Regions from separate parts of the Vibrio sp. 1580 genome, predicted to be linked through region 2. Evidence: predicted binding sites of a transcription regulator. Region 2 holds the regulator's gene; each other region holds the start of a gene.
The links. Region 2 encodes PurR, which represses purine synthesis genes. Its sites were predicted from a motif close to TNANGNAAACGTTTNCNTNA; they were not measured.
Positions count from the first base shown of each region.

Region 1: the regulator PurR is predicted to act here: its motif matches at 1,619-1,638, upstream of R7093_RS00180 (formate--tetrahydrofolate ligase).
Region 3: the regulator PurR is predicted to act here: its motif matches at 1,835-1,854, upstream of folD (bifunctional methylenetetrahydrofolate dehydrogenase/methenyltetrahydrofolate cyclohydrolase FolD).

Region 1 is NZ_JAWOVT010000001.1:43,515-46,774, reverse strand. It holds gene R7093_RS00185 (inosine/guanosine kinase) at 164-1,468, shown strand; gene R7093_RS00180 (formate--tetrahydrofolate ligase) at 1,705-3,260, shown strand, end outside.
Region 2 is NZ_JAWOVT010000007.1:231,808-235,067, reverse strand. It holds gene R7093_RS13635 (TfoX/Sxy family DNA transformation protein) at 1-437, opposite strand, end outside; cyclic di-GMP riboswitch class I at 554-643, opposite strand; gene purR (HTH-type transcriptional repressor PurR) at 931-1,935, opposite strand; gene torD (molecular chaperone TorD) at 2,404-3,051, opposite strand.
Region 3 is NZ_JAWOVT010000012.1:102,590-105,849, forward strand. It holds gene R7093_RS18430 (NupC/NupG family nucleoside CNT transporter) at 1-836, shown strand, start outside; gene folD (bifunctional methylenetetrahydrofolate dehydrogenase/methenyltetrahydrofolate cyclohydrolase FolD) at 905-1,765, opposite strand; tRNA gene R7093_RS18440 (tRNA-Arg) at 1,969-2,045, shown strand; gene R7093_RS18445 (beta-ketoacyl-ACP synthase) at 2,230-3,260, opposite strand, start outside.

The sequences.
Region 1 (3,260 bases), on a different contig from region 2:
CCCATTGCAATACGACAAGCGTCATAAGCTGCAGCTGCTTTGGTTGCTATTTACTCAGCTCGCTGATTTTTTCAGCGAGCAGACTTCTTTGTAATAAATCGCCACGATTTTCATTTTTTTGTGATACAATCCCGCCTCTTTTTTTTCTCACTCAAGAACAAGCATGAAGTTTCCTGGTCAGCGTAAATCTAAACACTACTTCCCAACTCACGCTCGAGATCCATTAGTAAACCAAATCCGACAGGCACCTAAGCTATATCGCCCAACTATTGTTGGTGTCGGTCAAACCATTGTAGATATCGAAGCACGTGTAGATGACGCGTTTTTAGAGAAATACAACCTGAGTAAAGGACATTCGCTCGTTCTTGAAGAAAGCAAAGCAGATGCACTTTACGAAGAACTGGTTGAGCAAGGCCTGATCACACACCAATACCCAGGTGACACGATTGGCAATACTCTTCACAACTACTCAGTTTTAGCCGATAGCAAATCCGTTTTGCTCGGTGTGATGTCTAAGAACATTCAAGTCGGTTCTTTTGCTTACCGCTACCTTTGCCGTACGTCTTCACGCATGAACCTTAACCATTTACAAACGGTAGATGGCCCTATTGGTCGCTGCTACACCCTAATTTCTCAAGACGGTGAGCGTACATTTGCTATCAACGAAGGTCATATGAATCAACTACTTCCGGAAAGCATTCCTGAAGAGATCTTTGAGAAAGCATCAGCCCTGGTTGTTTCTTCTTACCTAATGCGTGGTAAAGAAGAAGATCCAATGCCTAAAGCGGTACAAAGAGCGATCGACTTTGCTAAGAAGCACGATGTCCCTGTTGTACTTACGTTAGGGACGAAGTACGTTATCGAAGGCAACGCACAGTGGTGGCAAGAATACATTCGCGAAAACATTTCTGTTGTCGCTATGAATGAAGAAGAAGGTGCGGCGCTAACAGGTGAAACAGAGCCGCTAGCTGCTGCTGATAAAGCACTTGAATGGGTTGATCTCGTACTGTGTACGGCAGGACCAAATGGTCTGTACATGGCTGGTTACACCGACGAGAAAGTAAAACGAGAAACCACACACGACATCCTTGAAAGCTCCCTCGAAGCCTTTAACCAGTACGAGTTTAGTCGTGCGATGCGTAAAGAAGACTGTCAAAACCCAATGAAGGTCTACTCTCACATCGGCCCTTACCTTGGTGGACCATTAGAGATTAAGAACACTAATGGTGCAGGTGATGCAGCCCTTTCAGCCTTACTGCATGACATGGCAGCAAACTCTTTCCACCAAAAAGAAGTGCCTAACTCAGAAAAGCACGAAGTACGATGCTTAACCTACTCCTCGCTTTCTCAGATCTGTAAATACGCAAACCGAGTAAGCTATGAAGTGTTGACGCAGCACTCTCCTCGCCTATCGCGAGCGCTTCCTGAACGAGAAGATAGCTTAGAAGAGACTTATTGGGATCGTTAAAACGACAGCTTTAAAGCTGAAAATATATCAAGGCCACCATTTGGTGGCCTTTTTGTTTTTATCTAGCACTGTAACGAGTAGATTTTGTTAGTATGTCGCACAATACGAAGCAGTAAACTCTTTACAAGCCTAACCGAAACAGTACCATCACCAAGCAGACCTTTGCCTCACAATAATACTCGTTATAACTCAGGTAGTTTTTCAACGCTACCTGTGTGCCACTTTGGGGATTCTCCATGCAGTCAGATATCGAAATTTGCCGAAACACACCACTTTCTTCTATTGATGTTATCGCGGAAAAAGTAGGACTATTGCCCGAAGAGTATGACACTCACGGGAAGCACAAAGCCAAAGTCCACCCAAAATGTTTGGAACGACTCAAAGCAAATGATGACGGTAAACTTGTACTCGTCACTGCGATCACGCCGACTCCTCTTGGCGAAGGAAAAACCGTTACGACGATAGGATTGGCGCAAGGTTTAGCAAAGCTTAATCAATCTGTTATTGCATGTATAAGGCAACCTTCGATGGGACCCGTCTTCGGTATTAAAGGTGGCGCAGCGGGCGGTGGTTATTCTCAAGTAGCTCCAATGGAAGAGTTAAACTTACACCTTACTGGTGACATTCACGCAGTGACAGCGGCGCACAACCTTGCTTCAGCCGCTCTTGACGCTCGCTTGTTCCATGAGCAACGCGAAGGTTATGATGCCTTTGAAGCACGTACCGGGTTAAGAGCACTTAAAATCGACACGGCCAGTATTACTTGGAAACGAGTGATGGACCATAATGATCGTGCACTACGTAAAGTCAAAATTGGCCTCAATGATGCAGGAAAAACCATCAATGGTTTCGAGCGTGACGAAGGGTTCGATATTTCAGCCGCTTCCGAGTTAATGGCTATCATTGCACTAGCCAAAGATTTAAAAGATTTACGTCAACGTATCGGGAAAATTGTCGTAGCGTACGATTTGAACGGAAACCCCGTCACTACGGAAGATCTACAAGTTGCAGGAGCAATGGCAGTAACACTAAAAGAGGCGATTGCACCAACACTGATGCAAACTCTAGAAGGTGTTCCTACGTTGATCCATGCAGGTCCATTTGCAAACATCGCCCATGGAAATTCATCCATTATCGCGGACGATATTGCGCTAAAACTATCAGGTTACACGGTAACTGAAGCCGGTTTTGGTTCGGATATGGGATTCGAGAAAGCGTGTAACATTAAAGCTGCTGCCGCCAACAAAGCCCCGGACTGTGTAGTGATCGTAGCAACATTACGCGGCCTCAAAGCGAATTCTGGACACTACGATTTACGACCAGGTATGGCTATTCCAGATTCCATTTTTAATCCGGACCAAGCAGCATTGGAGGCTGGGTTTGAAAATTTAAAATGGCACATAAATAACGTTCATAAATACGGTTTACCTGCTGTCGTTGCCATTAATCAGTTTCCACAAGATTGTGTGAAAGAGCTTAAAGCTCTTGAAGATCTGATTCACCAATTTAATCCCGAAGTTAAAGTAGCCATCAGCACCGCTTTTTCGCAAGGCGGACAAGGCGCAACGGAACTAGCTCAACATGTTATTGATGCGTGTACCACGCCTGTAGAGTTTTGTCCGTTATACAACAAAGAGCAATCATTACTCGAAAAGCTCATGGCAGTATGTGAAGGGGGCTATGGCGCAACCAATATAGAAATGACTCCTATCGCGACTGAACAGCTCAACCATTTTGAAAATCTAGGTTTTAACAACTTAGCGGTTTGCATCGCGAAGACACCATTATCGAT
Region 2 (3,260 bases):
TCCTCTTCAAGCTTCTCTACGGATTCGATGCCGGCTTTTTTTAGCATGCGCTCGGTAGCCAGTCGTAAGTTAGGCAAATCTTTCAAACGGTTAGGCTTTGTACTTGCTTGCTGTTCTTTCTCAAGCTTTGCCTTTTTCAATGATTGATTCGCTACTTCGATTAAGCGTTCGCTTGATTCCCATAAATCGCTGGAAATAGCGTAGTACTTTGTAACGACTGGAAAGCCACGTTTTTTATAAACGTAAGGCTTTAGCCCTTGTTTCTCGAAGTCAGATGAAGTTTTTTGGTCTGCTCTGATATGAAGCTGATTGTTTACCACTAGTGCAAACATTGTTTCATCAGCGAATAGTCCGAAGCCACCAAACATTGAGCGCGACTTGATATTACCAAGTGCCTCAAACAGCTTCATAGAGTCTTTGAGTATCGGTTTATCCATGTTTTGTTATCTCGGTGTAATTAATATTACGCCACCAAAAGTCAGGTCCGAGAGAGTAGCAAACATGCGTAAAAACAATGTCATTACAGAGTAAAGTCATTGCTTACACACTTGCCATCGGTAACCCCGCTACCTTCCATATCGTAATATGGTTCAGGCCGGAGGCTTTGCGTCCCACTCTTTCGAATGGTTTGCCCTGTGCGTGACACAATGAGCATACTTCTTATATTGAATTAACATCACGGTTTAGCGTTAAAAGTGTGATTTCGGTTCAATAAAAATGATAGATTGAATGCTCTATTTTGCATATGGAAAGGTGCAAATTGGCCTTTGAAAAGGAGTTCTTAATATATATTACATTTATATAAAACAGGGAGTTAACGTTAGTCAATTGTTATTAGAGTGGTGTGAAGTATTAGAGAATGCTTAATTTTTCCAAAAAAATAAGCGCCCCTGTAGAGCGCTTATTTAACACGGTTAAATACAGTGAAATTTAGTTCATTTTTTTCACAGTATTTCGAATAACAAGCTCAGGTTGCATTTCGAAAATTCGTTTTTCGTGTTCTTTATCTTTGATACGCTCAAGTAGAATTTCGAATGCATTTTTACCAACACGACGTTTAGGTTGGTGGATAGTCGTTAGCGGTGGAGAGAAGTATTCCGCAAGCTCGATGTTGTCGTAGCCGATCACTGAAATATCTTCAGGAATTTTGATCCCGTTTTGTTGCAAGCGGCTCATTAGGCCTAGAGCCATTGTGTCGTTAAAACAGAATACCGCCGTCGGGCGCTTGTCCATTGCGGTAATTTTATCTGCAACTAATACGGCCGTATCACATTCAAAGTTACCTTCAAGGATCCAGTCTTCATTTACAGCTAGGTTTGCTTCGCTCATTGCGCGACGGAAACCTGCAATGCGCTCTTGGCAAGCAAGCTTTTCAAAATGACCGCTTAGACAAGCGATATCCGTATGACCATTGTCAATCAGATGTTTGGTTGCAATGTAGCCACCTTCTTCTGAGTTATCCATGATCTTGTCTGCTTGTGAGCTCTCTGGGCCCCAATCCATGACCACTTTAGGAATGTCCGCATGACGGTCAAGCATCTCTTTTAGTTCTTCGGTTAAGTCAGAACACATCACTAGGATGCCATCAACGCGCTTTTCAGCCAGCATACGAATGTAATCGCGTTGTTTTTCGTAAATCCCGCCTGTGTTACATAAAATCAGAGTATAGCCTTGGCGGTAACAGTAGCTCTCAACGCCATCAATCACTTCTGAGAAAAATAGGTTAGTTGATTGAGTTACTAACATGCCAATCGTACGAGTTGAGTTGCATTTTAGGCTGCGTGCAACGGCACTTGGCGCGTAATTTAGCTCGTCAACGGCTTTCATTACTTTTTCTTGCGTTGCTTCTGCAACGAAACGCGTTTTATTGATAACGTGCGAAACTGTCGTAGTGGAAACGCCGGCTAAGCGAGCAACGTCTTTTATCGTGGCCATAAATGGTGTCCTGTATCGAGCTACTGAAATATGTCGTATTGGATGTACCTGATGCTCTAATGGTTTCACACCTAGCAATATAAAATTGGCGCTAAGTGTCTCGGCAGCGGTTGATCCAAGTGCGACAAAAGGGTACGTAGCAGCATCGGTCGATGAATTTTATCTTTTTTCTATCTGATGAGAAATTGCCATCAACCTGTTAAGAAAACACAAAAACCGCTATATTTCAGCGGTTTACATATAAATCATATTTAATCGTTTGCGCTCACATTTTAGCCCTATGTGGACTGACTAGCAATGTTTTCAGCAAGAGATTTGTGTATTTGAAGTCACATTTTGACTGCTAAATAACCAAGCGTCTTTGCGCTAAGTTAAGGCAAACGAATATTATACCCAAGTTACTTACAATTGGTCACTTTCAGGCATACAGGAAGCCCGATAGGCAGGCTCCCTAAAAATAGGCGGCAATTATTCACCAAGAAGGTAGGCGCTGTCTAGTTTACAAAATGCAACTAATAGTTTCGCGACACTCGAGTAAAATCCAAATTCGTCGAATTTTTTACATTTGTCTGAAAACTGAGGTAACCAAGACATCAATTGTTGCTGGATAAAGTCGTTTTGTTTAACGAAGGCTTCTTCCATGTGTTTTTCTTGTTCAAGCTCGTTTGAGCGGATAATCATGTTCCCGAGAAAGTCGAGCTCAACGGCTAAGTGATCCGCAGGTTCCTTTAGGTTTTCGTCTACTTGAACGCCAAATTCAGCCATCAACTTTTCCATTTCCTCAGCTGGCTTGTCATTCAGTAAACCTGATTCACCAATGTACATGGATGCGTAAGGAAGAGCGCCGTATTTTTCTGTCTTCAAAAACAGTTCACAAAAGTCAGCTGCAAGCTCTAGTTGTGCATCTTCACGATCTTGTAACCGATTCAATGCATCAACTAGGCTATCAACAGCTGGTTTCAGCGACTCATTTTCACCTAAACCTGCGAGAAAACTGCGAATTTCAACACTGTGATAGGCTTCCAATTCTTTCTCTGTTAGTTCTTTTGCGAACAAGCTCGAAAACCACCAGTAAATTTCAGCGCGTTTTTCATTAAAAGCTTTCACTTCTTGCATTTTGGGCTCCTGAATGATGCTTCAAGTCATGCATCACAAAGTCAATTAGGGATATCCCCTAAGTGTAATCAATTAAAATGAATAGCAGTAACTATAATTGTTATGTTTTATGGTCAAAAATGACCGTTTATTAATAGCAATGGGTAAGCTTGTTTTGAATCAATAAAAACGCTAAATCTTGCGTTTTAATGTATCTATGACTAGAAATG
Region 3 (3,260 bases), on a different contig from region 2:
AGCTGCTGGGTATCGGTCGTGCTGAGTCTTTGTCTGCTACGGCGAATATCTTTGTTGGCACCATTGAAGCACCATTAATGGTAAAGCCTTACCTAAAACACATGACTGACTCGCAGTTCTTTGCAGTTATGACAGGTGGTTTAGCGTCAGTTGCTGGCGGAACGTTGGTTGGTTACGCATCACTGGGTGTCGACCTCAACTATCTTATTGCTGCTGCATTTATGTCTGCACCTGCCGGCTTGTTGATGGCAAAAATTTTAATGCCAGAAGATACGGATAAAGCAGCAGATATCGACATTAGCCAAGTTGAAATTCCACGTGCAACCAACGTAGTAGAAGCATTAGCCGATGGTGCCATGGCGGGAGTACGCATTGCTGTATCGGTCGGTGGTACGTTACTGGCATTTATCAGTGTCATTGCAATGCTAAACGGCATGTTAGGCTGGATAGGTGATCTTATTGGGACCCCCTTAAGTTTTGAGCTAATCCTAGGTTTTGTGTTTGCGCCAGTCGCTTGGTTGTTGGGTATACCATGGCAAGAAGCAACCACAGCAGGATCGCTGATTGGTAACAAGATTGTGGTGAATGAGTTCGTCGCTTTCATCCAGCTTGCAGAAGTGAAGTCTCAACTTAGTGAACACTCACAAGCAATCGTGACGTTTGCTTTGTGTGGCTTTGCAAATATCTCAAGCATGGCGATGCTGATTGGTGGGTTGGGCTCTTTGGTACCAGAAAAGCGTGCATTTGTTTCTAAGCATGGTTTCCGTGCGATTATCGCTGGTGTCATGGCGAACTTAATGAGCGCTTCGATTGCGGGCGTGATTTTAAGTCTGTAATTGAAATAGATATCAACAATTAGCAAAAAGGCTCCTTGCGGAGCCTTTTTCGTATCTGAAGTTTTACGTTATTTGTCTGTGTGGAACTGTTCGCAAGCGAGCATCGTGTTCTCAATTAAACTTGCGACGGTCATTGGGCCAACGCCACCAGGAACAGGAGTAATAAAGCTCGCACTTTCACGTGCTTTGTCGTATTCCACGTCGCCAACTAGTTTGCCTGAGTCAAGACGGTTAATACCGACATCGACCACCACTGCGCCTTTTTTAATCCACTCACCAGGGATGAAGTTAGGCTTACCAACCGCAACCACGACAACGTCAGCTTGACGCACATGACTCTCTAGGTCTTTGGTAAAACGGTGACATGTTGTTGTTGTGCAGCCCGCAAGCAGCAGCTCAAGTGTCATTGGACGACCAACAATGTTTGATGCGCCAACCACAACCGCATGTTTACCACGTAGCTCAATGTTGTAACGGTCGAGTAGGGTAATGATGCCCTTTGGCGTGCAAGAGCGAAGCTTTGGAATACGTTGCGCAAGACGGCCAACGTTATAAGGGTGGAAGCCATCCACGTCCTTCTCTGGGTGAATGCGCTCTAAAACATGTGTTGTGTTTATACCTGCAGGAAGGGGTAATTGCACTAGAATGCCGTCAATTTCATCATCATTGTTTAATTCATCAATCAGCGCTAGTAACTCTTCTTCTGAGCTAGACGCAGGAAGGTCAAAAGACTTAGAAACAAACCCAACTTCTTCACATGCGCGGCGTTTGCTACCGACATAAACCTGAGAAGCAGGATCTTCACCAACTAGAACCACTGCTAAACCAGGAGCACGTAGCCCAGCTTCAACACGTGCTTTAACACGTGCAGCCACTTCGGATCGAACAGTTTGGGAAATGAGAGTTCCGTCTATATTTTGAGCAGTCATGACTTTCCTTATAAATTAAGAAGGCAGATTATCTGCGGCGCATTGTCGCAGAATTTCTTATCAACATCCATACGCAAACGTTTGCTTTGTGGTGTTTTTGAACATTAAGCGTTTTAATGGACTTTTTTTAGGCATTCAGATCAGAATGTTATGAAAACCCGTTGATTTACCCGTTTGAACTCGTATAATCCTGTCCCTGTAGCGCGCCCTTAGCTCAGCTGGATAGAGCACGTCCCTTCTAAGGATGTGGTCATTGGTTCGAATCCAATAGGGCGTGCCATTTATTCAAAAGCCCCGATAACTCTTTGAGTTGTCGGGGCTTTGTCGTTTTTAGGTTTTTGGCTGTAATTGCCACTCTATCTACAACTTTTGAATGGCATTCTAGTCATTGCAATTTCTAGCAATCTGGATAGCCACCAACAAAAAAGCGCTGGTTAACCAGCGCTTTGCATTTACTAAGGGAATTACATCTTTTTAAAGATGATGGAGGTGTTGATGCCGCCAAAGGCGAAGTTGTTACTCATCAAATATTTCACGTCCAGCTCTCGGCCTTGTCCGGCGATGTAGTCTAAATCGCCACATTGCTCGTCGAGGTTTTCTAGGTTGAGCGTTGGGTTAAACCAACCTGTGTGCATCATTTCTAAACCTAGCCACGCTTCAATCGCGCCACAGGCGCCTAGTGTGTGGCCAAAGTAGCTCTTGAGTGAACTTATTGGCACTTTGCCCAGAGCATTCGCTGTTGCGTTGCTTTCCGCAATATCGCCGCGGTCGGTGGCAGTGCCGTGAGCAGATACATAGTCGATCTTCTCAGCAGGAATGCTCGCGTTTTGCAAAGCCATTTCCATACAGATTTGCATGGTTTCCATCTGTGGTTGAGTGACGTGTGCGGCATCACAGTTGCTGGCAAAACCGATGATTTCTGCATAGATTTTCGCGCCACGAGCGACGGCGTGTTCGTACTCTTCCAGAACTAGCGTTCCCGCACCTTCACCAATCACCAAACCATCGCGATCGGAGTCATAAGGTCTTGGTGTGCTTTTCGGGTCTTCATTCTTTAGACTGGTGGCAAAAAGGGTATCGAAGACAGCGGATTCCGTTGGGCACAATTCTTCAGCGCCACCAGCAACCATGACCGTTTGGTAGCCGTGCTTGATCGCTTCGTAGGCGTAGCCGATTGCTTGGCTGCCAGAGGTACATGCACTGCTGGTTGGGATCACTCGGCCTTTCAAACCGAAAAATAGACCAACGTTCACTGCCGTGGTATGCGGCATCATTTGCACGTAAGTCGTTGCGGTGATCGCTTTAGTGGTTTTCTCATTCAGCATGACACCAAATGCGCCGATTGCGTCAGTACTGCCTGTTGATGAGCCGTATGCGATACCCGTTTGACCATTGGTGAGTACGTCGTTACCAATCAAACCTGCTTGGCTTAGTGCGTTTTCTGTTGCGACGGTCGCCAATTTGGAAACACGCCCCATGCCGCGTACTTGCTTGC